Marinagarivorans cellulosilyticus: one gene and its partners. The protein of the gene in region 2 interacts with the protein of the main gene of each other region in a pairwise test. Links are inferred from orthologs where the notes say so. Each region holds a gene or a part of one and is shown on either strand. Other genes may lie near its edges. The genes, in order: MARGE09_RS08940, MARGE09_RS08410 and glnL.

Region 1 (11,778 bases), 130 kb from region 2 along the record:
TTGATAGCGTATATCGACGGGGTAGCTGCGGCCTTGGCTTGTAACGACGGGGCAATGTGAAGGCTGTGATGTGCTTTGCTCTAATAAGCTTGCGACGTTTTCGCTATCGAGGGTTGCCGACATTACCAATATTTTTAGTGGGTTGTCGCTTTCGCGAAATAATTCGCGGGCTTGTAGGCTTAGCGCTAGCCCCACATCTGTATTTAAACTGCGCTCGTGAAATTCATCAAAAATAACAATCCCTACACCAGTAAGCTCGGGGTCGTCTTGTAGCCAGCGGGTTAATAAGCCTTCAGTAATCACCTCTATGCGTGTGTTCGCGCCGACTTTGGTGGCTTGTCGCATACGATAGCCCACGGTTTCACCTACTTTTTCGCCCAGCATATTGGCCATGCGGTTGGCCGCATTTAAGGCTGCAACTCGGCGCGGCTCAAGCATTATTATTTTTTGTTCTTTGAGCCAAGGTACATTTAGTAAACTCAGCGGAACTTGTGTGGTTTTACCGGCGCCGGGCGGGGCTTGCAGAACACAATGCGGGGCATTGTTTAGTGCATAGAGTAGTGTGGGTATGCATTCGTGTATCGGCAGGCTCATATACAGTGATCAGTTGTGTGGTCAGGGTAAGTGTTTCAACATTTTACCGGACGCGGGCTTTTGAGTAAGCTGTGCATCCGAATTAATCGCAAGAGAGTAAAGCGGTGCAGCGACTCGATAAATTACTGGTAGAACATGGCCTAGCAGCCACGAGAACACAAGCTCAAAAATTAATTGAAGACGGGCTTGTCGAGGCAAAGGTTTCGGGTCAGTGGCTGGTACAAAAAAAGCCATCGATTAAACTGCCCGAAAACAGCGAGCTACGTGCCGGTGATCACCCAGATATGCGCTATGTGTCGCGTGCCGGGCTAAAGCTTGAAGCTGCTTTGCGCAATAACGGGTTGGATGTAAAAGGGTTGGTCGCCCTTGATGTGGGGCAATCTACGGGTGGCTTTACCGATTGTTTGTTAAAACACGGTGCCAGCAAAGTTGTTGGCGTGGAAGTTGGCCACGATCAGCTGGTGGAACCGCTGCGGGTACATGGTGATGTAGTGTGTTTGGAAGGGGTTAATGCTCGCCACCTAGATCCCGATATTCTGAAATACGCCCCAAATAAATTTGATATCGCGGTAATGGATGTGTCTTTTATTTCTCAAAAACTCATTCTGCCGCGCTTACCCGTTTTGCTCAAGCAGCAAGCCCTACTGGTAACTTTGATTAAGCCGCAATTCGAGGTAGGGCCGCAAGGGTTGGGTAAAGGTGGCCTCGTTAAGCCTGATGTTGATATGTACACCTTAGAGCAGGATTTTACTCGCTTTGTTAAGGCGCTGGGTTTTGAGGTATTACACTACAGTGAAAGCCCCATAAAAGGCGGTGACGGTAACCGCGAGTTTTTAATGGTGGCTCGTTTAGTGACTTAGCAATTCCCCTCTTAGTTTCTATATCGGCCCCAATTTACCTGAGGGCTGAATCTCAATTTAAGCATTGTCGCAAAAAAGGGGTTGACTCCCGCCTTTGGTGTGCTAATTTTGTAGCACGTGCTACAAAATTAGCAGTTGTGATGATGGTGAATACATATGTCCAGTAATACAGTTTATGCATCTCTTAGCCGGCGTGAGCGGCAAATTATGGATGTCCTGCACGAGGAAAACCCCATATCAGCTAAAGATATTCAGTTGAAAATGCCGGACCCACCGAGTTATTCCGCCGTACGAGCATTAATTACTCGAATGGTCGATAAGGGCGTTGTAGCGTTTTCGCGCGAAGGCACAAAATACATGTATCGACCAGTGCAGGCACAAAATAGCGTGCAAGCTTCAGCAATATCTAGGTTATTAAAAACGTTTTTTAAAGGCTCCAAAATTAAAGCCGTAACAGCCTTGCTCGATGCTGACGGCGCTGAAATGGATGCCCATGAGATAGAGGAGTTGGAGCGGAAAATAGCGCGTTTAAAAAAGCAGTCTAAATAATAAATAGAGCCGTTTAAGAGGTGATTTTATGTTTAACCTTTTTGTTGTTATTGCTTTGCTTTTAAAAATTATTTTAGTGTTTTCTTGTGTTCGCTGGTGGCTTTACCGCTCGCGTGATACGCACTCGGGTAGATTGGCCAGGTTGGTATGCATTGCTTTTTTAGGTGTGATTTTGTTGCCCTTAGGTAGTGCAATATTGCCAGCTGTGGCACTGGAGGTAATCCCTGTTAACTTTTGGGCGCTATTTAATATCAATGTGTATTTGACGTTACCGGTAATACTCAAAGTTGTTATTGGGATTTATTTGGCGGGTGTTTTTAGTGTGTTGATTTATCGCTTTTGGCATTTGCTGGAGGCTTTAAATTATGCCAGCCAACTAGAGTCTGCTCCAGAAGACGTGGATGAGGTATTCGTTAGCATTAAAAAGCAGAATAACCTTTTGGAAAGGGTGGCGCTAAAGGTTGGGCAATCGAAGGTAGGTGGGAGTAATGTTGTTAGTCAAGGCCCGTTCACACTCGGTGTTTTACGCCCCATCATTGTTTTACCCGAAGATTATAGTCAGTGGAGCCGTTCGACCTTAATGCGTGTGCTTACGCACGAGTTAGCGCATGTGGTACGTAAGGATTGGTTTTGGCAAAACGTATTGCAGTGTTTAATAGCGTTTGTTTGGTTTTTACCTTCTGCATGGCGTTTAGGTAAGCAGTTTTCTTGGTTAAGCGAGCTTAATGCCGATGATGCTGTATTGGCCGGTGGTAGCGGTCGCTCGGATTATGCCGATGATTTGTTAAATATTGCTGCCCGATATCCACGAGCACCTCGCAGTGCAGCGGCTTTAATTGATGGTTCGTATTGTTACGAGCGCATAGCAGCCATATTGGATGGCTCAAGGTTACGCAGCCATACACCCTTCAAGCAAACGCCATTTTGGGTTTGGCTAGTTGCGGTTTTGGCATGGCTTAGCTTATCGACAATAACACTCGAAGCAGCGGCTGTTTCTTTGTGGCATGAAGGTGATACTGGTGGAAAAACTCTAACATTTTATAGCTTTCCTGAGCCTAATAAGGATGGGGCAAATAGTGCTTTAGCGGTACCCGTAAAATTGACGCCGCACACGCAACCTCGCAGTTATAAAGAGTCGGTTGTGATTATTGAAAGGGAGCCGTACTTAACAAAAGAGGCGCTGTTAAGTGAGGCAAAAACGGCAATGAACCACCTTGCCGCTGTGGATGCTGATAATTTGCCCGTTGTGCCAAATGTGTCTGTGCAAGGCTATGTTGCTTTACGTGCTGTAATTCCAGAGTACCCAAAGCGCGCGCAGCGAAAAAATATTGAAGGGCAGGTAATCGTACAGTTTGATGTACTGCCTAGCGGTAAGGCGGATGCTATTCGTATTGCAATGGCAAGCCCTAAACACATTTTTGATGATGCTGTATTGGAGGCTATGGCAAAGTCAATATTCAAACCGGCGACCGATAATGGCCGCCCGATAAAAACCCAGCATGCAACGCAAACATTTACATTTAGATTATCTGAGGGTGCAAAAACAAAAAACTTTAACCCCACGTTTGGTACACCAATACAGACAGCCGAGCAAAGTACTCATGCTGCGCCTTAAGGTAGTGCGTAATTATGCGCTGCTTTGTACCTACGTATTCGGAGAAATTTATGAATCAAGCCATGTTTAATGAAGAGGTGTTTAATGAAGAAGTGTTTAGTGAAAAATTATTCAGTAACAAAGTGTTTAGTGAAAGTGCTTATGCCACGTTATTTTTGTCTTCAATCAGCAAGTGGTTTTTTGCCGCCGTTACGGCTGGTGTCACGACGATTGCTTTGGTAGCGCTTATGCATATTTTGATAGTGGCTCCCAAGTTGGAGGCACCTATTATTGTAGATCGTCCAATGCCGAATATTGTGTTAAAAGAACCGATTATTGAAGATCAAAATATTGCGCCTTTACCCCCCAAGCCTGTTGCCGCAGAGCCGGAGCCAGCATTGCCGCCTTTAGTGGCTCAGCAAATTACAGGTGATGAAGGTGGTTATACCCCAGTTGCTCCGCCTAAGCCTACTGGTGGCGATAAACTAGCCATTTTACCCAGTAGTTTTCCCGTTGCTCGTATGATGGTGGCGCCAGATTACCCAGCGCGAGCGGCGAACAAAGGTATAGAGGGTTTTGTGGATGTTCGCTTTGATGTTACAAAAACAGGTGCTACCAGCAATATAGAAGTAATATCGGCGCAGCCAGAAAAGATATTTAATAAGTCGGCTGTCAATGCCATTAAGCGTTGGAAGTTCACGCCCTATGAGCGCGATGGCGAGGTGGTAGCCTTTTACGGTATGAGCCGCCGTGTGGTCTTTAGCTTAGAAAACTAGTTACGAAAAATAATACTTTCGAATTTTCAGCGGATGCTCCTGATACCCGTTGCACCCTTGGCGTCGTAAGGCGCCTTTTTTATATTTTTTGCCCGTTTATGCGCAGCGAAGAAGTGAGTCGCGCGCTTTCGCACGCAACTCGCGTTTGGCACTGGTACGCAGTGCTTTATGGCTTTTCTCGTGTACGCCACCTTTGCGTAGCAAAGGGTTTTGCGACACGGTATTGCGGTATTTTTTCAGTACTTTAACCGTCGTAGGTTTTACCTTTTTAGTACTCTTTTTTCGTTTGCTCATGGTTACCCCTTAATGCAAATTACTTGTTTAAGTGTATGAACAATGTCTACCAAGTCGCTTTGGTTATTCATGACATCGTCAATGTTTTTATAAGCCGCTGGAATTTCGTCGATCACACGGCTGTCTTTTCGGCACTCTACGCCGCGTGTTTGTGTCGCTAAATCCTCGCGGGTAAAGCGCTGCCGTGCAGCGCTTCGGCTCATTACGCGGCCTGCCCCGTGGGAGCAGGAGCAAAAAGAATCAGCGTTGCCTAAGCCGCGCACAATAAATGATTTATCGCCCATGCTACCGGGAATAATCCCTAGCTGCCCTCGCTTAGCATTAATAGCGCCTTTGCGAGTAATGTAGAGTGTTTCGCCAAAGTGTTGCTCTTGTTCAACATAATTATGATGGCAGTTAATCGCCTCATGCGTAATGGTGAACTTAGGCAAAAAAGGTTCTATTGCGCGCAGTGTAAGCTTCATCATTTCTTGTCGGTTAATGCGCGCATATTCTTGCGCCCAATTAACGGCAGCCATATAGTCGTGAAAATCGGTTTGCGCCTCATCAAACCATGCGAGGTTTTTATCGATAAGTTTACGCGCTCGATTTTCAATTTGCTTTCGGGCGCGCTCGATAAAATAACTACCAATGGCGTTACCCATGCCGCGGCTGCCAGAATGTAGCATTAACCAAACGTAACCGGCCTCATCAATACACACCTCAATAAAATGGTTGCCACTGCCGAGTGTTGCCATTTGCGTAACCCATAGCGTATCGGCTTTTTTAAGGCGTTTTTTGATGTCTGGATGCGCTTTGGTTATTTTCTCTAGCGATGCGGCGAGTGGATTACAGGCTGCATCGCGTGCACTAATGCGTTTATGTGCTGATAAGCCTACAGGTATTGCACGCTCAATAGCGCTGCGCATAAGGGCTAGGTTATCTGGCAATTGCGTGCTACGTAGCGATAGCTGAATAGCATTCATACCGCAACCAATATCCACGCCAACGGCAGCCGGAATAATTGCGTTGCGTGTTGGAATAACCGAACCCACCGTTGCGCCTACACCCAGATGCACATCGGGCATAGCGGCTACATGAGGGCCCACAATGGGTAATGTCGCGGTATTTTTTAGTTGTGTAATTGCTTTAGGGTCAATAGCGTGGGTATATACCTTAATGGGTACATCGCCTTTGCTATTGGCTTTATTAAATTCTATGAAAACAGGCATTATTTATCCTTCGCGATTATGCGAATAATAGTCAATAGTGCTTTCAGGCTGGTGGGTTTTGTAAACCCTAGATACAAAAATCCCCAGCATTGCCGGGGATTTTGGTCGTATAAGAATACGGTAAGGTCCGGCCTGAAAGCGTGGTGTCTTTCAGGCCTAAGCACAAAAAGACTATGGTTTAGTTCTCGATAAAGTCATGTGTGTGCTCCTCTAGTAAGGTGTGGTTTGGGTAAAACGAATGCCGCGCACTTTAACGGCTAAAATAAAAATGTCAACAAATATCAAATTATTTTTGAAGGTTTGGTTTGTATGTTGTGGCTCCATTAACGCTTTTACAGCGAAACGGTGGTGTATGCCACTGCTACTTATTTTTTATTTGCGTGTAATCTTTGGTTTTTTGCGTTTGGGGTAACATGCTTTGCACAGTGGGCAAACGGTGCCATCACAGCCCCTTGCTGTACAAAATTCACGGCCATAAAAAATAAATTGTAAATGCAGTTTGTTCCAAAATTCGGCGGGGTATAGGCGTTTGAGGTCTTTTTCGGTTTGTTCTACATTTTTGCCTGTTGTTAAGCCCCAGCGCTGTGCGAGGCGATGGATGTGAGTATCCACAGGAAATGCCGGCACACCAAACGCTTGCGCCATAACAACGCTAGCGGTTTTGTGGCCTACGCCGGGCAGTGCCTCTAATGCTTCAAAGCTTTGCGGTACTTCGCCGTTATATTTTGCGACCAATATTTTTGAAAGTTCACTTATCGCTTTAGATTTTCGAGGCGATAGACCGCATGGGCGAATAACCGCTTGAATATCGGCTACTGGAACATGTTGCATATCGAACGGGTTATCGGCTAATTGCCATAACAGTGGGGTGATTAAGTTGACGCGAGCATCAGTGCACTGTGCTGACAATAATACAGCAACTAAAAGCGTGTAAGGGCCTTTATGGTCTAGCGGGATAGGCGTTTCTGGGTAGTGTGCATTGAGCGTATTGAACACTAAGTCAACACGCTCGGCTTTGGTAAGGTTTTTTATTGGATCGTGTAATGCTTGTTCGCTCATGAAAACGCCATTAGCTAGAGGGCATCTCTAAAAATGCACTTTTTCCGCGATAGCTGCTTACAGGTTTTTGCTCCTCGACATTCGGCTCCTGCAATGTCTAATAAGGTGTTTCCTGCACCGATGCTAAACCTGTATTCAGCCCATCCATGGACATTAGCTCCGTTCTCGAGTCCTCATTTACACCAAGTAAACTGCGGCTCTCCGAGCGGTTCTTCCTTGCTCTCACAAAAAAATTACTATTTTTAGCGGTGCCCTAGAGTGGTGTGTAGCGCGAAAGCTTACCGCAGAGGCCTTGCGCGCATTAGGATTTAAAGGTTAGCCAAGCGTCTGCACAAAGGCTTTGATTCGTTGTGCTGCTTCAATGCACTGTGCAACCGGGGCGACTAAAGCCATGCGAATGTAATTTTCGCCTGGGTTTCCGTTGGGGGTATGGCGGGCCAAGTATTGCCCCGGTAAAACGGTAATATTTTGTTGCGCATAAAGCCCTTGGGCAAAGTCAGTATCCAAAATGGGTGTTTTTGGCCACAGGTAAAAGCTGGCCTGTGGAATATTGACCGGTAATACAGGGTTAAGTATTTCGGTGACTTGTGTGAATTTTTGTCGGTATAAATCGCGGTTTGCTTTTACGTGCGTCTCGTCTTGCCATGCGGCAATGCTGGCGAGTTGAGTGGGTACGGGTAATGCGCAGCCATGATAAGTACGGTACTTTAAAAAGGCTTGTAACACGCTCGCGTCGCCCGCCACAAAGCCTGAGCGCAAGCCTGGTAAATTGGAACGCTTTGAAAGGCTATGGAAAACAACGGCGTTTTTAAAGTCGGAGCGGCCGCTGTTAACACAGGCTTCTAATAATCCTACTGGCGGTTTGCTCTCATCAAAATAGAGTTCGCTATAGCATTCATCGCTGGCAATAATAAAGTTGTATTTTTCGGCAAGTTCGAGCGCTTTGATTAAGTACGCTTGATCCATAACCGCCCCAGTGGGGTTGCCTGGGCTGCACAAAAATAAAAGCTGGCATTCTTGCCATGTTTTTTCGCTAACACTATCAAGCTCGGGTAAAAAACCGTTGTCTTCGGTGCAGTTTAAAAATACAGGCTCTGCGCCGGCTAAAATGGCCGCGCCTTCGTAAATTTGATAAAACGGGTTTGGCATTAAGACTTTAGGCGCCTTTTGTGTTCTATCGATAATTGCTTGGGTAAAAGCAAATAAGGCCTCGCGAGTGCCTGCAACAGGTAATGCTTGGCTTTCAAAATCGAGGGCGCTATTGAGTTTAAAGCGCGTATTGGCCCAAGTACTAATGGCTTGCCTAAGTTCGGGTAGGCCTTTGGTTAGCGGGTATTGCGTGAGTGTATTTAGGTTGTTGCTGAGCGCCTCTAATGCGAATGTTGGTGGCGTATGTTTGGGCTCGCCGATGGATAGGGGGATGTGCTCTAGTGATGCCGGTGGCGTTATGCCATCTTTTAATGCTGCGAGTTTTTCAAAAGGGTAGGGCTGTAAGGCCGATAATGCGTCGTTCATAGTAATGAGAGCTATAAAAATGATTGTAAAGCGGTGATGTTCACCGCCATTTAATTAGGCGTTATTGTGATTGTTCAACTTGCTGATCCAGCTCTTGGCAGATAGCTCGCTGTAAGTCTTCACACAACTTGTCATCACTTAATGGGTCGCCATTTTGATCGGTGATAAAAAATACGTCTTCGACCCGCTCGCCTAAAGTAGAAATTTTTGCATTACACAGTTGAATGTCGTACTCCATAAAAATACGGCCAATGGTGGCTAATAAACTGTGCCGGTCTGGGCTAATTACTTCTAGTGTTGTGAAGCTAGCGCCTTCCGGTGTTTGCATTTTGGTGCGGGTGGGAATAGGGAACTGTTTTAGCAGGCGTGGTGTGCGCTTTTTAATAACGTCAGAATATTCGCCTTTGGTGACAAAGCTTAGCTCTTGAATTAAGGCATCTATAATTTTTTGCTGTTTTGAGCTGCCATCTTCTACCGGTTGATCATTTTCGTCGAGCACGTAAAAGGTATCGATAGTGTAGCGGCTATTGGTGTTGTAAATGCGCGCATCGTGAATGTTTAGGCCAAGTTGCGCAAAGACAGTGGCGGCAGCTAAAAAGATATTGCCTTGGTCGGGGACGCGAATAAAAACTTGCGTGGCACCGCCCCATTGTTGGCTTGTATCGTCTTTTACTAAGATTAAAGGCGTGTCGCTATTGTGTTCGATAATGGCTTCTGTTTGCCAAGCGATATCATTGTGGCCTTCGCGTAGAAAATATTCGTCGCCCATATCTTGCCATAGCGCTATGGCTTTATCGGTAGAGACATGCTTATCTTTAAGCTTGTTAAGGGCTTGTTGCTTGGTGTCTTCTATTTGGTCGGCTTGGTCTATGGTATTTTCTAAGCCGCGGCGTAACGCGCGTTTTGTTTCGGCGTAAAGTTGGCGCATAAGGCTGGCGCGCCAGCTATTCCAAATGTCGGGGTTGGTGCCGTTCATATCGGCCACGGTAAGTGCGTACAGGTAATCTAAGTAGCGCTGGTTGCCCACTTTTAAGGCGAATTCATGAATAACATCGGAGTCGCTAATATCTTGCTTTTGCGAAACGTAAGACATTAATAAATGGCTTTGCACTAACCAAGCAAGCAGTTTGATATCGCCGCTGGATAACCCGTGACTTTGACCGAAGGTAATGGCATCTTCCGCACCAAGCGTTGAGTGGTCGCCCCCGCGGCCTTTGCCAATATCGTGAAATAAACCGGCTAAATACAGTATTTCGGGTTTATCCATGCGTTTAAGAATATGCGCCGCAATAGGGAATTCTTGCTCGGCATCTGGTGCGCTAAAGTTACACATCTTTTGGATGACCAGCAATGTGTGATCGTCCACGGTATAGCGGTGGAATAAGTCGTGCTGCATTTGACCAATGATTTTGCCAAATGCCGGCAGGTAGCGCCCAAGAATGTTGTAGCGCTTCATTCGCTTTAGCTGAGTGATTAAGCCTTGCCCGCTCTTAAATAGCTGCAAAAAAAGCTGTTTGTTGGTTGGGTCGTTACGAAAGTTGTCATCAACTAAAAAACGGTGCTCATTAATTAGGCGAATCGTATTTGTGCGCACCCCTCTTATGCTGGGGGTAGTGCCTAGAATAACGAAGATCTCAAGTAATGCTGACGGGTTTTGAGCAAAGACTTTCTTGTGGGTTACTTCTATGTAGTTGTCATGCAGCTGAAAATTAGCATTAATTTGCTGGATGTTTGGTTCGTGATCACGCTCATGAATTTTTTCATTGAGGTTTTGCAATAACACGTCGTTAAGCTCGCGCAGGGCTAAAACAGCGCGGTAGTAAGTGCGCATGAACTGCTCTACGGCTAAACCTTTGTCGTTATCTTCGTAGCCAAAAATTTGGGCAAGTTCGCGCTGATATTCAAAAAGTAAGCGGTCGTCGGGGCGGCCTGCAACACAGTGCAACGCATAGCGAATGCGCCACAGGGTTGTTTCGCAGCTGTGTAATACGCCAAATTCGTATTCTGTAAAAAAGCCTTTGTTTTGTAGTTGCCCTAGCGTTTTTACGCCGTAGTAGCGCTTGGCGACCCAGTGAATAGTTTGAATGTCGCGCAAACCACCAGGGGAGTTTTTAATGTTGGGCTCTAAGTTGTACTCGCTATCGTTGTGTTTTGCGTGGCGCTCAATTTGCTCGTCGAATTTAGCGTGATAGAACTCGCTGGCAGACCACATGTGAGTGCTGGATGTTAATGTCTGTAATTGATCGCGAAGTAAATCGTTACCACAAATGCGGCGAGAGTCTTGCAGGTTGGTGGCAACGGTGATGTCGTTGCGCGCAAGTTCCACGCATTGAGAAATTGTGCGCACGCTACTGCCGATATCCAGCCCCATGTCCCAGCAAAGGGTAATAAACTGTTGCAGTTCTTCGGCGTATTTTCCGTCGGCAGATTCGTCCAATAATATTAAAATGTCGACATCAGATTTGGGGTGTAGCTCGCCGCGGCCATAACCGCCAACAGCGAGTAGGGCAATGTCATCATCAAAACTATTTTGATACCAAGCGTAATGCAATAAAACATCAATAAACACTGCGCGCTCGGAAACAAGGTAGCGCACATCTTCGCTTTCTAAAAAGCGATTTTGAAAATGCTCATTTACGCCAGCGATGGCGTCTTTGAAAACTTTAACTGAAGGCTTTGTTTCTAAGTCTTTACGAAAACGTTGTTGGTTAAAACACAGGGGTTGGCAGGCATAAATGGGCACGTGTGCAGTCATTTTAGAATGACTCTTCCTTGCGAGCGGTTAACACCTCTACGCCATCGGCTGTTACGGCTAAGGTGTGTTCCCACTGTGCAGATAGGCGACTGTCTTTGGTTTCTACTGTCCAGCCATCCTTTTTCAATTTTGTAGCGGCTTTGCCTGCGTTAATCATAGGTTCGATGGTGAAGGTCATACCTTCTTTAACGGTAAAGCCTGTGTTGGGTTTTCCGTAGTGAACAACTTGCGGTTCTTCGTGGAAAACTTTGCCAATGCCGTGGCCGCAGTATTCGCGTACGACTGAGTAAAAATTCTTTTCGGCGTGCGTTTGAATTACGTGGCCGATATCGCCTAAGCGTGCGCCCGGTTTAACTAACTCAATACCTTTGTATAGGCACTCTTGAGTGATTTTGCACAGACGGTCTGCATGGGGCGCTACTTTACCGACGTAAAACATTTTGCTGGTGTCGCCGTGGTAGCCATCAAAAATAACGGTGATATCAATATTAATGATATCGCCTTCTTTTAACGTTTTTTTGTCTGATGGAATACCGTGACACACAACTTGGTTAACCGACGTGCAAATAGA
Region 2 (3,668 bases):
AAGACGCCAACCCAGCAACCGCCTACTTTTTCAACAACTGGACCGCCATGCGCCTGATACACAAGCTAATACAGCAGCCTCGAAAAATAGACAGGCACAAAAAAACCCAGAATAATCGTCAAAAAAACGCTTATTCTGGGTTTTCTCGACTAAGCAAAAAACTTGCTTAGAATTGGTAGCGGGGGCTGGATTTGAACCAACGACCTTCGGGTTATGAGCCCGACGAGCTACCAGGCTGCTCCACCCCGCACCTGCATTCCTCTATCTTCTGGGCTAGTGCCCTTCCGATGGGGCGCATATTAGAGATGTCGGCCTATCACGTCAACCACTTTGTGATATTTTTTTGTATTATGGCTCAGACACTTACATTACGTTCAAACAATACACTTACAGTGCATTTCTTAAACCAAGCGCCCGCGGATGTGGCCGCAGATAAAATTGCTGCCGAATATAATCGCTCGCATAATGATCCAAATAATGCCCCAACAACTTCATAGGAACAGCCAATGGCACCTGACGCTGGCGATACTCCTCAATGGCATCAACTAGCTCTTGCCGAAAAGGCCCAGACACCTCCTCATTCAAATACCCCAATAGGTGATACAAAACATTACTATGCCCTTTATGGTTGGGGGCTTTGCGCGTGCCCGCCATTAGCTCACTGACATACTCATCCCAAACATGATCAATATCACCAACCCCCGCATTCGCCACTAACTGCCCGAGTTTTTTATAAATGGGGTTGCCATAAGACATAACAAAATATTTCAAACGTGAATGCAGGGCCACCAGCTTAGCTGCGCTTTTCCCCTCTTTAGCCTGCATACGTATTTCGTGGTATACAAAGACGCGCGCTATAAAGCTTTCACGTAGAACAGGGTCGTTCAAACGCCCCTCTTCCTCGACGGGCAAATTAGGATTAGCCTTCACCAACTCAGCAGCAAAGATACCCGAGCGTTTTTTCGGGTGGACGCCCTTATCGGTATACACCTTGGCACTGTACAAGCCACAGCTGGGAGAGTTTTTCATGAAGATAAAGCCACTTAATTCGGCGCCCATTCCCGCTTGGTCAACGCTGTAGCGACTTAATTCATCAGTAACATCAATAGTATTGTCGCCACTGCCTACAACACGCGGAGCATCAAAGTCGCCCTGTAGGCGGATAGCTGGGCGAGGAATACCTAAACCAATCGCCACTTCAGGGCAAACGGGTTGGTAGTCGAAATAAGGCGCCAAATCGCGGATGCAAAATACCGAACGCTTGTGCCCGCCGTTGTACCTTACTTCCTCACCTAATAAACATGCCGATATACCTATTGGTATTTTTTGCCCTTTTTCATCATTCATAGTCAATCAATCCCTCAAGGTTCACCGAAAAAAGCGCTAACAATAAATAACCTAATAGACGCTTGTACGGTACAGCGCAATATTAAGATCAACAACCACCCCTTAAACGCAAAAAGGCCGAAGCAAGCTTCGACCTTTAACGTTAACTCATAACCCTAGAAACCGCGCCCCCTAGGGTTATGATGACCTATATAGGCTGGCCACCGTAGTTAGACTGTGGCCGCTTTGGCGGGTCAGCCATAACATTCACATCAACCGATTGAATCTGGCCACCATTTGCCAAGAAAGCTTCGATATCAGCTTCCAACTGTAACCGCGCGCGCTCACGTTCAGCATCACTAGACTCAATACTATTAACCGCCTCCATGTCACTACTAACAGTATCAGAGGAGGCATCATTATCTAATACATCATCATATTCATCGCTCATAGTATTTCCTACGCCAAAAAACAAAATTAACAGACAAACATCCGATTCGCTGATTATTTATAGATGACCCATTAAAGGCTAGCCAGCAATTCTGATAATTTTCTTAGCTTGTTTTTTACTAACTTTTGCAACGAACTAAACACTTTGCTATTTGCAGACATTACGCCGATTAACGCAGGCAAACAGCCGATAAACGCCCTTCAGTTTTATTAATTGCGGCCACAAAAAAGCCCCTTAACGGGGCTTTGGGGACAACAAGGTAATACCGACCATTACTTAAACGGCATCAGGGCCGGTTTCGCCCGTGCGAATACGCACAATTTCTTCGAGCGACTGGATAAAGATTTTACCATCGCCAATCTTACCGGTTTGGGCAGCTTTAGTAATCGCCTCAACGGCCGATTCAACAACATCATCAGAAACCGCCATTTCAAGCTTAACCTTAGGCAAGAAGTCAACAACGTACTCTGCACCCCGGTATAGCTCGGTATGCCCCTTTTGGCGGCCAAAGCCTTTCACTTCGGTCACAGTCATACCTTGAACACCAATTTCAGACAGCGCATTACGCACGTCATCCAGCTTAAAAGGTTTTACAACTGCAGTAATCAGTTTCATGTGGGATCTGCCTTATCATAGTTTTATTATTGAGCACCCAAGCGGTGCATACTCTGCGGGCTCCAATCTACAACACAGCACCAAGAGAAGGCAAATTATCCTAACAAACAAACAAAAAAAAGCGGCCGAGCACAAGCTCGACCGCAAAATTTAACTACAACCAATGAAAGGGAAAGGGCAAAACCTACGTTTTGCCCTACAAACTTACTTACCGCCAGTAAACTCTGGGTAAGCTTCCATACCGCACTCGGCGATATCCACACCTTCGAACTCTTCTTCTTCGCTAACACGCACTCCAATGATGGCTTTGATAGCAAACCAAACAATTAAGCTGGTTACGAAGACCCAAACAAAGATGGTTAAAGCACCAACAATTTGACCGCTAAAGCTTGAACCGTCGTTAGTGATTGGCACCAACAATAAGCCCAACAAGCCAACAACACCGTGAACAGAAATAGCACCAACGGGGTCATCAATTTTTAGCTTATCTAGGAACAAGATGCTAAATACCACCAACACACCGCCTATAGCACCAAACAATGTAGCCTGTAATGCCGATGGCGTAGATGGCTCAGCAGTAATTGCGACCAAACCAGCCAGCGCACCGTTAAGCGCCATCGTTAAGTCGGCCTTACCGAACATAATGCGTGCAACCAATAGCGCCGCAACCAAGCCACCCGCTGCTGCTGCGTTAGTATTCATAAATACCACCGCTACAGAGTTGGCGCTTTCTACGCTGGCAGTTGCCAATACAGAGCCACCGTTAAAGCCGAACCAGCCCATCCAAAGGATGAACATACCCAAGGTAGCCAATGGTAAGTTAGAACCAGGAATAGCATTAACACTGCCGTTAGCGCCATATTTGCCTTTACGTGCGCCTAGTACAAGTACGCCTGAAAGCGCAGCAGCGGCGCCCGCCATGTGAACAATGCCAGAACCCGCGAAATCAGAGAAGCCCATATCACCCAAGGTGTACATGCCAAACACAGCATTACCGCCCCAAGTCCAGCTACCTTCCATTGGGTAGATGAAACCAGTCATTACAACGGCGAAAGCCAAGAAGGCCCAAAGCTTCATACGCTCAGCAACAGCACCAGAAACAATCGACATTGCCGTAGCAACGAAAACAACCTGGAAGAAGAAGTCTGCCGACGGTGCGTAAGTAGCAGGCTCATCAGCGCCAGCAACGCCGTCACCAGTAATACCAGACAAAAAGATATCGCCGCCGTACATAATCGCGTAACCGCACACAAAGTACATAGTGCAAGCGATGGCA
Region 3 (11,399 bases), 310 kb from region 2 along the record:
AGTAATAATTTGCCGTTAACTTTTTTTGGTGTGGGGTTTAACTATGAGTTTTTTGTTGCGCAACTGTCGAATCAGCTCACAGCTTATAACGGAGCTTACAGTGATACAAAAGCCCCCTTGTTAGCGAGTACGCATATTAGTTTTCAACCGGTGTCTTGGTGGACGTTAGGTGCTACACGGATGTTTCAGTTTGGTGGCGGCGAAAGAGAGCTGGATGGAAGCACATTAGCGAGAGCATTTTATGATCCTCGCGGCGCTGATAATGATGCTTCTGTTGATGAGGAATCGGGTAACCAGGTGGCTGCATTATCCAGCAAAATGATTTTTGATGGAACTGTACCGTTTGCTTTCAGTGTGGAGTTAGCGGGTGAAGATACCTCTAACAATAAAGAGTATCAGTTGGGCAACCCTGCGTTAACGGCGGGCTTATTCTTTCCTCGTTTTTTCTCTGATAATGTCTCATTTGCTTATGAATATGCCGATTGGGATAACGGCTGGTATGTGAACAATGTTTACCAAGACGGTTATTCTAATGAGGGGTTTGTGTTGGGACACTGGGCAATGCAAGAGCAGCATAATGTAGGCACGGCTGTGCCTGGCAGTAGTCATTTTGTGGCTGCTCAGTTGTGGATGCCGTGGAATCACACGTTGGACTTTAAACTTCGCGGGGTAAATCATGATAGCGATATTTATTCGCAAGCGTGGAATATTGATATTGACTACTTTATGCCGGTGTTGAAACAAAGCTCGCTAGGGCTTGGCGCGTATTTTGGTGAGGACAGCCAAAAAAATTCATTTGTTCAATTAAGAGTTTCTGTTCAATGGCGATAATAAATTTGAGAGCCTGGTTGGCTTCTGTAGTCGTTAGCTTGATGTGTATGTTGTCTACAAGTAAAGGTTGGGCTGAGTCTTTTTATGAGGTATCTCTGAGTACCGGCGAGCGCCAGCTCGATATTTTCAGGAAAGCAGCGCCTGATGATGTCGATGATGCAGCGTATGTTGGCGCATCTATATCGGCATATCGCAAGGTAAATGAGGCGTCGGCTTGGGGCGCGGTACTTGAGGTGATGACGCCGCTTGGTCGCGACCATGACATTGGAAGTGGAAGAATCGTTGGTTTGCGGCCAGTAAATTACTTATTTCAGTGGAATCCAAGGTTAGCAACAGAGCTTTTTATGGGAGCGGCTCAGTACGACTGGATTAAACATGCTGCAGGTTATTATTTAGGTGCTAACGCGCGCATCCACTTTGGTGATAAGCAACGCTATGCCCTAGGGCTTGAGTATAAATACTTCCAAGACTTGGCGCACGATGGTGGCCCTGGTGGTGACCAAATTATTGATGGCCCGGCATTGGGGCTGCAGCTGAATTACCGCTTTGGCCAATAGGTTGGCAATAGTGGGCGCGTAAATGCTCAAAAGCAGGAAAAGCTGGGCTTTAGGATCTAGAATTCAATAACAAGTGTAGTTCCCGTTCTCTAAATAGCGACTTATATCGCTAAGTTTGAAAGTTTATGCCTGTAGATCGCGAAATATCACAAGCGAGTTTTACACGTGCTGCAGCGACGGCCAGAATGATTTCGATTGTGGTGGCGATAATTAACGTCCCTTTTTTAATGCTGGCTCTAGCTGGGCAGGTTTGGCTGCGGGTGGGTATTCTTAGCTTGGCTCAAATAGGCTTTCTCGCCAGTATCTACCTGTGTCACCCTGATCGTTACCGTCCTTTTACACCGTGGGTTGTTTTAGGTTCTTGCTGGTTCGCTGTTATTAATGCGGTTTGCACTAATGGTGGCGGTATGGGGCATGTCACGCTGTTGTGGTTTTCTTTTATTATTTGCATCGCTGGGCTTATTGGTTCGTATCGTTTGTGCGTCAGCTGGTCTGCGATAGCGGCGCTCTCAGTTTTAAGTATTTTTGGTCTAGAACTGCTCGGTGTAGAGCTGCCTAACTTAACACCTGTTAAGCAACAGTATTGGTTGGCAACTTTGCATAGTTTCTCTCAGGTGATCGCGATGGCTGCGTTAGTGTTAGCCTATCGGCGAACACTAACTGGCTTTGAAGACCAAGTGCATCAAAAGATTGAGATGGTTCAAGCTGAGGTGGTTCAGCGTGAGCTTGCCGAGCAGGTGGCGCTCAAAACTGTCCAAGAGAAAGATCAGTTCCTTCGTAATTTAAGCCACGAGTTTCGAACACCGTTGAACAGTATTATTGGGTTTTCTGAACGACTGCTCAAGAAGTACTCACAAGACGAAACCCTAACAAAAGGCTTAGAAGCTGTTAATCGCAACGGTAAGAGTCTTCATTACTTGGTAAGCGAATTATTGCTACTCGATGCGATCCAGGCGACACCTCTTGATTTACACAAAGCGCGCCTTAGTGATTTAGTTCAATCTGTCGTTGTCTCAAATGAGGCTTTAGCCAGTCGCTACCAAATACAACTGCTCTACACATTAGAAGACGGCTACAGCGAGCAAGATATCGATGTGGATGTGGCACGCCTAACACTGGCTCTGAGTAGTGTGCTGCTGTTTTGTATTCGTCAATCGCCGCCCGGGCTTATCGCTATACATCTGAAGAAACGAAATGGTCGTTACTGTATTGAATTTACCGATTGCGCGAAGACAATGGCTCGTGATGCTCATGATTCATTGTTTGAAACACATTACGAGTATGTTTTGTCAAACGATAAAGATATCCCCTCGTCGGCTTTTGCATTAAAAATCGCCGCTTTGATTGTTGCTCGTCATGGTGGAACTGTCTCGTCTGAGCCGTCTACTAGTTCAAGTATTATTGGCAATCGAATAGCTATCACACTTTAGTGAGCCGATATTCAGTGATTAATCTTTGATTCATCCATAGCGGCTTAATCTATACCCGTGCAACTTAGACGGGAGATTGCCATGAAAGTATTTGATATACCATTCACTACAACGATAAAAAGTTATAGCTTGCGGGCTCTTATTACAGCGGCTTTAGTCAGTGTCGGTAGTGTGAGCTGGGCTGGCGATCATGGTCATAAAGACCGACATCGCGACAATAATCAGCACCGAGAGCAGCGACGCGATAATCATCGAGAAGATCGAGCGCGACAGCATGAACGCGAAGGGCACAGAGATAACCGAAGACACGCCGAGCAGCGCGACAAACACCGACACCATGCTAAGCACCGCCACCATGAGCAAAACCGTCGACATGATGCGCATAAAAGACATGACCATCATTTCTACTCTCCCCCAAGGCATCACGACAAGCATCGAAAGCATCACCATAAGCACCACGCTAAGCGCTATCACCACAGCCGGTATCACAACCATCATGCTAAGCGCCACGTTAGGCACCACGGCAGTCATGAGGCTGCATTTTTATTAGGCGGCGTGATTTTGGGAGCAGTGTTGTCCGATGTGAGTAATGGACATAACGATTATTACTATGACGGCAGAGATACGCGCAGCTACCGGAACCTAAGAGCACAGACGTGCTATCGCTCGTATTATGAAAATGGCCGGCGCGTCCTTGTTGAAACGTCAAGGGACTACTGCGTCGCTTACTAACGGGTAGAGCAATAAGTGGGCGGTGAGAACTTTTAAGTTGCCTAGATCACGCAAAAAGCGCGCTCTAGGCGTGTTACTTAGGCAGAAGCTTCACTGTCTTCGTTATCAGGCTCAGACATTCCCAATTCTTTTAGTTTGCGCGTTAGCGTATTGCGGCCCCAACCGAGCAGGTTTGCCGCGTCACGTTTGCGGCCTGCGGTGTGTTTAAGTGCTGTTTCTATTAACGCTCGCTCGAAGGTTGGGACGGCCTCACTAAGAATATCGTGCTCGCCGCGTGCGAGGCATTGATCGGCCCATTGGCGCAAAGCTTTATCCCAGTCGCCGGCGGGAGCTTGGGCATCTTTACGCTCCATCAATTCTGGCGGCAGGTCTTGCACGTGCACCTCGCGCCCAGAAGCCATTACCGTAATCCAGCGACAGGTGTTCTCAAGCTGCCTTACGTTGCCCGGCCAGCGCAGGTTGGCAAGGTACTGCTCGGCTTCTTTGGTTAGCAACTTGGGTTCTACGCCTAGCTCTTTGGCGGCAGAATTTAAAAAGTGTTGTGCCAGACGAGGAATATCTTCTCGTCGCTCTGCCAGTTTGGGCAGATGGATCCGAATAACGTTAAGGCGGTGAAACAAGTCTTCACGGAAGCGGTTTTCTTCTACTAACTGTTCTAAATCTTGGTGGGTCGCGGCAATAATACGCACGTCAACCTTGATGGGGGTATGGCCGCCAACACGATAAAATTCGCCGTCTGCCAGTACCCGTAAAAGCCGAGTTTGAGTTTCGGCTGGCATATCACCGATCTCATCCAAGAACAAAGTGCCGCCATCTGCTTGCTGGAAGCGGCCTTGTCGTAAACCGCCAGCGCCCGTAAAAGCACCTTTTTCGTGACCAAATAGTTCCGATTCTATTAAATCGCGCGGGATAGCGGCCATGTTTAACGCAATAAACTGTCCTTCTTTGCGTGGGCTGTGGGTATGTAGCGCGTGAGCAACGAGCTCTTTACCGGTACCCGATTCGCCATTGATCAATACGGTAATGTTCGACTGTGATAATCGCCCAATGGCCCTAAATACTTCTTGCATGGCGGGCGCTTCGCCAATGATGTCTTTGGTTACTTCTGGCGGATTTTGCGTGGGTGTTGCTTGCTGTTGCTCTTGCGTATGAGCGAGCGCGCGTTGAGTTACCGCAACGGCTTCGTCAATATCAAAGGGCTTGGGTAGATACTCAAACGCGCCGCCTTGGTAAGCTGCAACCGCACTGTCGAGGTCGGAGTGCGCGGTAATAATAACCACCGGAAGGTTCGGGAAATCCTTCTGCAATAACGATAACAGCGTAAGGCCGTCAGTGCCGGGCATACGCACATCGCTGATAATCGCATCGGGTTGTTCTATTTTTAGGCGGCTAAGTGCGCGGTCTGCGCTTTCGAAACTTTCCGTGGTAATACCTGCTTGCTGTAGAGCCTTCTCCAGCACCCAACGGATCGATTTGTCGTCGTCAATAATCCAAACGTAGTTAGGCTTCTGCATAGTGTTCATCCAAGGGTAGGTATAGCGTGAATTCCGTCTTGCCCGGTTCGCTTTGGCATTCAACCAAGCCCCCGTGCTGACTAATTAAGTTTTGTGTGATGGCAAGCCCGAGCCCTGTACCTTCTGCTCGTCCTGTAATCATCGGGAAAAATATGTTGCTAATAAGCGCTGGCGGTATGCCTGGGCCGTTATCACATATTTCGACTCTGGCAACCAGCGGGTGGTGATGGCGGCCAATGGTAAAGCGGCGTTGAATACGTGTAGTTAACTTTATTTGAGGCGATGGCGTATTGCTCTCCATCAAGGCTTGAAGCGCATTGCGGCTAATATTGAGCAACGACTGTATTAGCTGCCCTCTATCGCCAATAAGGTTTGGGATGCTTGGATCATAATCGCGTTGAATGTGAACGGTGTGGCCGGCTTCTACATCAATCACTGAAGCGACGTGTTCAAGGACATCGTGGACATTAACGGGTTTGCGCTCGGCTGGAATGCGAGGTCCTAGCATGCGGTCGACTAAGTCTCGTAAGCGGTCAGTCTCGTCGATAATAATGCGCGTATATTCCGATAAGTCGGACTCGCCAAACTCTCGCCCCAATAGTTGCGCTGCCCCGCGAATACCCCCAAGAGGGTTCTTAATTTCGTGAGCCATGCTGCGAATTAAGTTGCGAGAAGTTTCTTGTGCAGAGAGCATCGCTTCGTCTTTACTAATGCGGATCAGACGGTCCAGGGGCTGTACCTCTATGACCAAACTATTGCCATCGGCGCTTGGATCAACAGAGTAATCGACGGTGATTTCGTTGTTGTTGTGCAGCCGCCATTTTGCGTGGCGTTTGGTATACGGGTTGTTGTTGGCGATAGCGCTGGCAAGCTGGTTTTGATCGCCATCTAGCTCTTCAAAGCAATCGCTGATCTTGCGGCCAAGCACTTGATCACCGCTCACGCACAGTAATACCTCTGCGGCACTATTTAAATAGGACAGTTTAAGGTGCGTGTCGACGAGGATCACAGCTGTGACGAGTCGATCTAAAATATGTTTGTAATGAATTTGCTCAACCATGGAATACGATCTCATTGATGCTAGCAAGCTAGCAAGGATCAAACCAGTTTGTTGAATTTAACAAACTGCCCGCTGATTGCTCAGGGGCTGAGCGATAATGCTAAACGCTGCTCTTTTTGTTGCGCTAGAGGGAAAGGTTGGTTTGGCAGGCAAGACCTGTGTGCGCCTCTGCGATGCATTATCGCAGAGGTCGGCACCAACTTGAAGCTGATATGTTACTTTTTGGTGCGTTTTAGCGGGGGGATTTTCTAAGTGCAGCCCTTCTAACGTAGACTGTAATGGCGCCTGAGCGCGCAACAACTTTACCTGACGGGTTCAAGATCGCTACGCTTAATTGATGCTCGCCGCGGATAATTTCGGTAATAACAAAGCTAGTGCTCGGTTGTGCGCCACCGTAAGGGCTGTTATTCATATAAAGCTGTGCGCTATAGCCATTACCGAGTGCGGGCTGGACTTCAGCCATAACGCTAAGGTCCCTTTGTCCTGCCAAAATCTCCGAGCCATTAGCCGGCGATACTATACCTACGCGATATTGTGTCGCTTGCTGTTTGGGGGCTGGTGGTGTGTAAGCTTTCGCTTTAACAGCTGGTGCTGTGTTTATTTGGGGAAGGTCAACGGGATCTACCTTCTTGCCTGTTGGCGCATCGGAGTAGGTTACCTTGCCGTTTTCGTCTACAGATTTGTAGACGTTATCTGCAATAACATAGGAAGTGACAGCAATGCCAACGACTGCGAGTAACCCTGCCAGACGTGTTGGTGTGAGAAATGGATGCATGAGACGTGCCTCTTTATTGAAATTGAGAATCCTTCAACCGATTATGACCGACTTCTGTCAGCGGTGCTACTGGGTGTAATTAGAGTTTCTTTGTAAGGGGCGTGTTTGTGCTACGCAGAGCATCTAATTGAATGCCAAGGTAGATTAGTTTGTTAAGGCTGTATCGCGGCTGAATTGTTTGGCGGGTATTGTTTAGCGGGTGGTGCAAACGGTATTTCGACCGCGCTCTTTGGCTGAGTATAACGCTTGGTCGGCGCGGCCAAACGCTTGTGAGAAAGTTTCGTTATTGCGCACTGCTGTGCAGCCAATGCTGATTGTAATATTGATGGTTTTTTCGGGGATATCGAAAGGTGTTTCTGCGATTAAGCTTCGTATCTTGTGTGCCAGAAATGTGAGCTGCTCTAAGCTGCTGTTGGGGCTGAGCAACAAAAATTCTTCGCCGCCCCAGCGGCCAACAATAATATCGTCACTAAGGTTTTGGGTAATGCGCTGTGCAACTTGTTTTAGAATTGCGTCGCCTGGGCCATGACCAAAGGTGTCGTTGACTTGCTTGAAGTGGTCAATATCCAAAACGGCAATGCACAAGTTTTGGCCTTTTTGAGTATTAAAAATAATCTCTATTACGTGATCTAAGCCACGGCGGTTATACACCTTTGTCAGTGCATCTTGGTTGGCATCATTTTGCAGCTCGTGATACCTGGATTCTAAAATCTTGAGCGATTGATGGTAGCGCCGGTTATCGCGGTACAGCTTGTGTACTCTAAACAACGCTTCCAATAAAAATACGCTGATCCACATGGCTGTAATCGCGATGTATATAGTCGCCGTGGGGAGCCAGCTTTTTACAATAGTAATTTTGTTCACGGTGAGGATGTGGGTGCCGTTTGGAATGTTGTAAGGCACATCAATACCGAATTGAAAGACGTTGTTGAATTCAGGCTGTGCTTCGAGCCTGCTTTTCGCGTGGGCTTCCATCCACCAGTTTGGAACATGGAATTCGTGCAGGTTAATAAAAATAGGCTTATTAGTTTCATTTCGCTGAATGGAAACTGACATGAATTTTTCGGGCTCTTGATTAACACCTTTAATATTGCGTTCTTTGGCATTGCGCATGTACAGCCGTAAGCTATTTGAATCTCCCTTGTAGGATATGTCTACTTCAAACCCTTTAATGTGGCGAAAGTCCTCATATCTCAGTGCCTCTATTTGTTTGTTGAATGCGCTGGGGTCATCGCGTGAGTATCTAAAAGGTTTGGTGGTGAAAGTTAAAGTAATACCGCAGGCTTTAAACGGCGCGCCGTCGCGTATCTCACACAAAAAGCCTTTTGGTTGGTCTGTTAGCCAGTGCACGCTACTGTTGCCGCCCACTTTATCTCGGTCGTCGTAAGTGCCTGGTGCCGATCGCTCATCTGATGCCAGCGGTATTCTTCGCTCGGGCGCCCATATGCTCACAGCTATCAATATAAGGCTGGCAAAGCCAATAGCTAGGCGAATATAGGCAAGATGTTTATGTGTGATCATCTGGCGGATTATTCTAATGTAGTGAGAACAGCTTTAAGTGTAGATGGCTGGTAGCCAGAGCGCTTGAATAGCGTGCTAGAAGGGCAGCCTCAAGTAGTGGTTTGCACTAAAGGAGGCTGTAGGTATTGGCGTTATAACGAGGCGGTTAACGACTTATAGAATAAACCGGCTCAGGTCTTCATCTTTTGCTAGTTCGCTGAGTTCCCCGTCAACAAAGGCCGCATCAACTGTAATGCCTTTATGTTCTTCCCCTGCATCAAAAGACGCTTTCTCGAGCAAGCGCTCCAGCACAGTGTGTAAGCGGCGCGCTCCGATATTTTCCGTTGTTTCATTGACTTGATAGGCGGTCTCGGCAATGCGACGAATACCGTCGGGGGTAAAGCTCAGCGATACGCCTTCTGCATTCAGTAATGCGATATGTTGTTCTGTGAGTGAGGCATTAGGCTCTGTGAGTATGCGCTGGAAGTCATCGGGTGTTAAGGCTTCTAGCTCTACGCGAATGGGCAAGCGCCCTTGTAGCTCAGGGATAAGATCTGAGGGTTTGCTAAGGTGAAATGCACCGGATGTAATAAATAGCATGTGGTCCGTTTTAATCATGCCGTGCTTAGTACTTACCGTGCAGCCCTCAATCAATGGTAGTAAGTCGCGCTGAACCCCTTCGCGCGAAACATCGGCGCCACTATTGCCTTCGCGTTTGGCGACTTTGTCAATTTCGTCGATAAATACAATGCCGTTCTGCTCGGCAGCTTCGATGGCGCGGGCTTTTAAATCATCTTGGTTAACAAGCTTGGCGGCTTCTTCATCGGTGAGCTGCTTAAAAGCTTGCTTCACTGTTAGCTTTTGCTTTTTGGTTTTATCTTTGTTCATGGATGAAAACATGTTTTGCAGTTGGCTTGTCATGTCTTCCATGCCCGGCGGCGCCATAATTTCAACGCCAACGGGTGTTGCGGCTAGGTCAATCTCGATCTCTTTATCGTCTAGCTCGCCTTGGCGCAGCTTTTTGCGGAACACCTGCCGAGTCGAGCTTTCTGTTTTGTTTTCATCATCGCCGCGGGCCGGCGGTAACAAGGCATCTAAAATGCGCTCTTCGGCGGCATCTTTCGCACGCTGTTCGACTTTTAGCGTTTCTTGTTCGCGCAGCATTTTGATTGCGCTTTCGATAAGATCGCGAATAATCGATTCAACATCGCGGCCAACATAGCCAACTTCGGTGAACTTCGTTGCCTCAACTTTAATAAAAGGCGCGTTAGCAAGTTTAGCTAAACGGCGTGCAATTTCAGTTTTGCCAACGCCGGTAGGCCCTATCATTAAGATATTCTTGGGGGTGATCTCGGGGCGTAAGTCTTCACTAACTTGCATTCGGCGCCAGCGATTACGCAAAGCAATGGCGACTGCGCGTTTAGCATTTTGCTGACCAACAATATGTTTATCAAGCTCGTGAACGATTTCGCGAGGCGTCATCGAGTGAGTTGTGGTGGGCATAATTCGAGTCCCTAAAATTCCAGTTCTTCAATAGTTTGATTTTGGTTGGTGTAAACGCAGATGTCGCCAGCAATCGTTAGGCTTTTGGCAACAATCTCACGTGCACTCAGCTCGGTGTTTTCGAGTAATGCTCGCGCAGAGGCTTGCGCAAAAGAGCCGCCACTGCCTATTGCGATAAGATCGTTTTCTGGCTGAATCACATCGCCATTGCCGGTGATAATCAGCGAAGCTTCGTGATTTGCCACGGCTAAAAGGGCTTCTAGCTTGCGCAGTGCGCGGTCGGTGCGCCACTCTTTGGCAAGCTCAACAGCGGCGCGCACAAGCTGACCGTTATGCGCCTCTAGCTTGCCTTCAAACCGTTCGAAAAGGGTGAATGCGTCAGCAGTGCCGCCAGCAAAACCAGCGATGACTTGGTTTTTGTACAGGTGGCGTACTTTGCGCGCGTTGCCTTTCATGACCGTGTTGCCAAGCGACACCTGGCCGTCACCGCCTATCACCACACTGTTGCCTCGGCGAACAGACACGATTGTTGTCATTGGTAATCCTTAATATTGGAGTGTGCAAAAATATACTATGGGGGTGAATAGTTGGAGTTCAATTGAAGTGTCAGCTTGTTTTACACTGCCTAAGACGTGTTGTGTGCGTTGTGGCTAGTGCTATCAGGGGGTATGCGTAAGTTATTGTTATTTAAGATTTTTGTGTTTTTGGGCATGATCTATGCTTTGAACGGTGAATACGCCGAGCTAATTTCGGCTGTAAACTTTTGTGAATAGAACAGGAACGTACGGAGTTGTTATGAAAAGAGTTTTGTTGGCGTTAATAGCCGCTTTGCCACTCGTTATGTTAAGTGCCAATGTTGTGGCTGGCGATGGTAGTGGCAAAAATAGTGCTGCGCCAAAACACGAGGAAGCCGCTAAAAAAGCAGCCAAACAGGCCGCTGCTAAAAAGAATGTAAAGGCCGAAAAGAAGGCAAAAGCGCTGGCTAAGAAGAAAGCTAAGCGTGAAGAAGAGTTAGCTAAAAAAGCAAAAGCTGAAGCGAAGAAAGCCGCTAAAGAGCAGGCCAAACGTGAAGCCAAGCGCGTTGCTAAGCAAGCCCAAAAAGAGAAAAAACACGCTAAGAAAAAGCATGCTCACTCTGTACCAGAGATTGATGCGGCTGGCGCTGCATTGGCGTTAGGTTTGTTAGGTGGTATAGCCGCTATTCGTCGCGAGCGCAGAAAGTCAAAACAAAAGTAATTTCGCTATGGTAGCCGTAGGCTACTACATTATTATTGAAAGGCCTCTGGGGGAACTCAGAGGCTTTTTTGCGTTAAGGATGGCGGAGTAAGGTAATGCTTCGTTATTCGCCTGTTTAATTAAATATCGAGATGTGATGGCTACCATGAGCTTTGATCGCGAACACGGGCTTGCTCTGTTGTTTGCTGCTGTTTTATTGGCAGAAATTTTACTGATTAGCCAAACGGTAGATGCTTATCAATTGGTTATGAACGGCCGTGC

The links.
Region 1: the proteins of MARGE09_RS08410 (region 2) and MARGE09_RS08940 interact in binary tests that used the Escherichia coli proteins (3 or more experiments, as listed by UniProt). The link is inferred for Marinagarivorans cellulosilyticus from one-to-one orthologs.
Region 3: the proteins of MARGE09_RS08410 (region 2) and glnL interact in binary tests that used the Escherichia coli proteins (3 or more experiments, as listed by UniProt). The link is inferred for Marinagarivorans cellulosilyticus from one-to-one orthologs.

Annotation. Positions count from the first base shown.
Region 1 is NZ_AP023086.1:2,269,338-2,281,115, forward strand. What follows is about bases 8,314-11,561. They hold MARGE09_RS08940 ([protein-PII] uridylyltransferase), read right to left. Parts: upstream 11,208-11,561; coding sequence 8,514-11,207; downstream 8,314-8,513. Other genes in these bases: dapC (succinyldiaminopimelate transaminase), read right to left, coding at 8,314-8,452; map (type I methionyl aminopeptidase), read right to left, coding at 11,209-11,561. Outside these bases: ATP-dependent helicase HrpB, read right to left, coding at 1-594; MARGE09_RS08900 (TlyA family RNA methyltransferase), read left to right, coding at 699-1,454; MARGE09_RS08905 (BlaI/MecI/CopY family transcriptional regulator), read left to right, coding at 1,611-2,003; MARGE09_RS08910 (M56 family metallopeptidase), read left to right, coding at 2,032-3,618; MARGE09_RS08915 (energy transducer TonB), read left to right, coding at 3,669-4,373; MARGE09_RS08920 (hypothetical protein), read right to left, coding at 4,470-4,667; MARGE09_RS08925 (RtcB family protein), read right to left, coding at 4,670-5,878; nth (endonuclease III), read right to left, coding at 6,251-6,937; more of dapC, read right to left, coding at 7,253-8,313; more of map, read right to left, coding at 11,562-11,778.
Region 2 is NZ_AP023086.1:2,149,470-2,153,137, reverse strand. Bases 724-3,668 are described here. They hold MARGE09_RS08410 (P-II family nitrogen regulator), read right to left. Parts: upstream 2,393-3,668; coding sequence 2,054-2,392; downstream 724-2,053. Other genes in these bases: MARGE09_RS08405 (ammonium transporter), read right to left, coding at 2,597-3,668; MARGE09_RS08415 (hypothetical protein), read right to left, coding at 1,535-1,777; MARGE09_RS08420 (YbgA family protein), read right to left, coding at 724-1,347. In the rest of the region: more of MARGE09_RS08420, read right to left, coding at 388-723. UniProt on the Escherichia coli protein: P-II indirectly controls the transcription of the glutamine synthetase gene (glnA). P-II prevents NR-II-catalyzed conversion of NR-I to NR-I-phosphate, the transcriptional activator of GlnA. When P-II is uridylylated to P-II-UMP, these events are reversed.
Region 3 is NZ_AP023086.1:1,836,570-1,847,968, forward strand. The notes cover bases 4,096-6,964. They hold glnL (nitrogen regulation protein NR(II)), read right to left. Parts: upstream 6,140-6,964; coding sequence 5,051-6,139; downstream 4,096-5,050. Other genes in these bases: glnG (nitrogen regulation protein NR(I)), read right to left, coding at 4,096-5,064; MARGE09_RS07315 (DUF4124 domain-containing protein), read right to left, coding at 6,357-6,899. Outside these bases: MARGE09_RS07285 (capsule assembly Wzi family protein), read left to right, coding at 1-831; MARGE09_RS07290 (hypothetical protein), read left to right, coding at 879-1,388; MARGE09_RS07295 (sensor histidine kinase), read left to right, coding at 1,514-2,818; MARGE09_RS07300 (hypothetical protein), read right to left, coding at 2,972-3,316; more of glnG, read right to left, coding at 3,628-4,095; MARGE09_RS07320 (GGDEF domain-containing protein), read right to left, coding at 7,092-8,420; ATP-dependent protease ATPase subunit HslU, read right to left, coding at 8,574-9,902; ATP-dependent protease subunit HslV, read right to left, coding at 9,914-10,438; MARGE09_RS07335 (hypothetical protein), read left to right, coding at 10,698-11,138; xrtE (exosortase E/protease, VPEID-CTERM system), read left to right, coding at 11,284-11,399.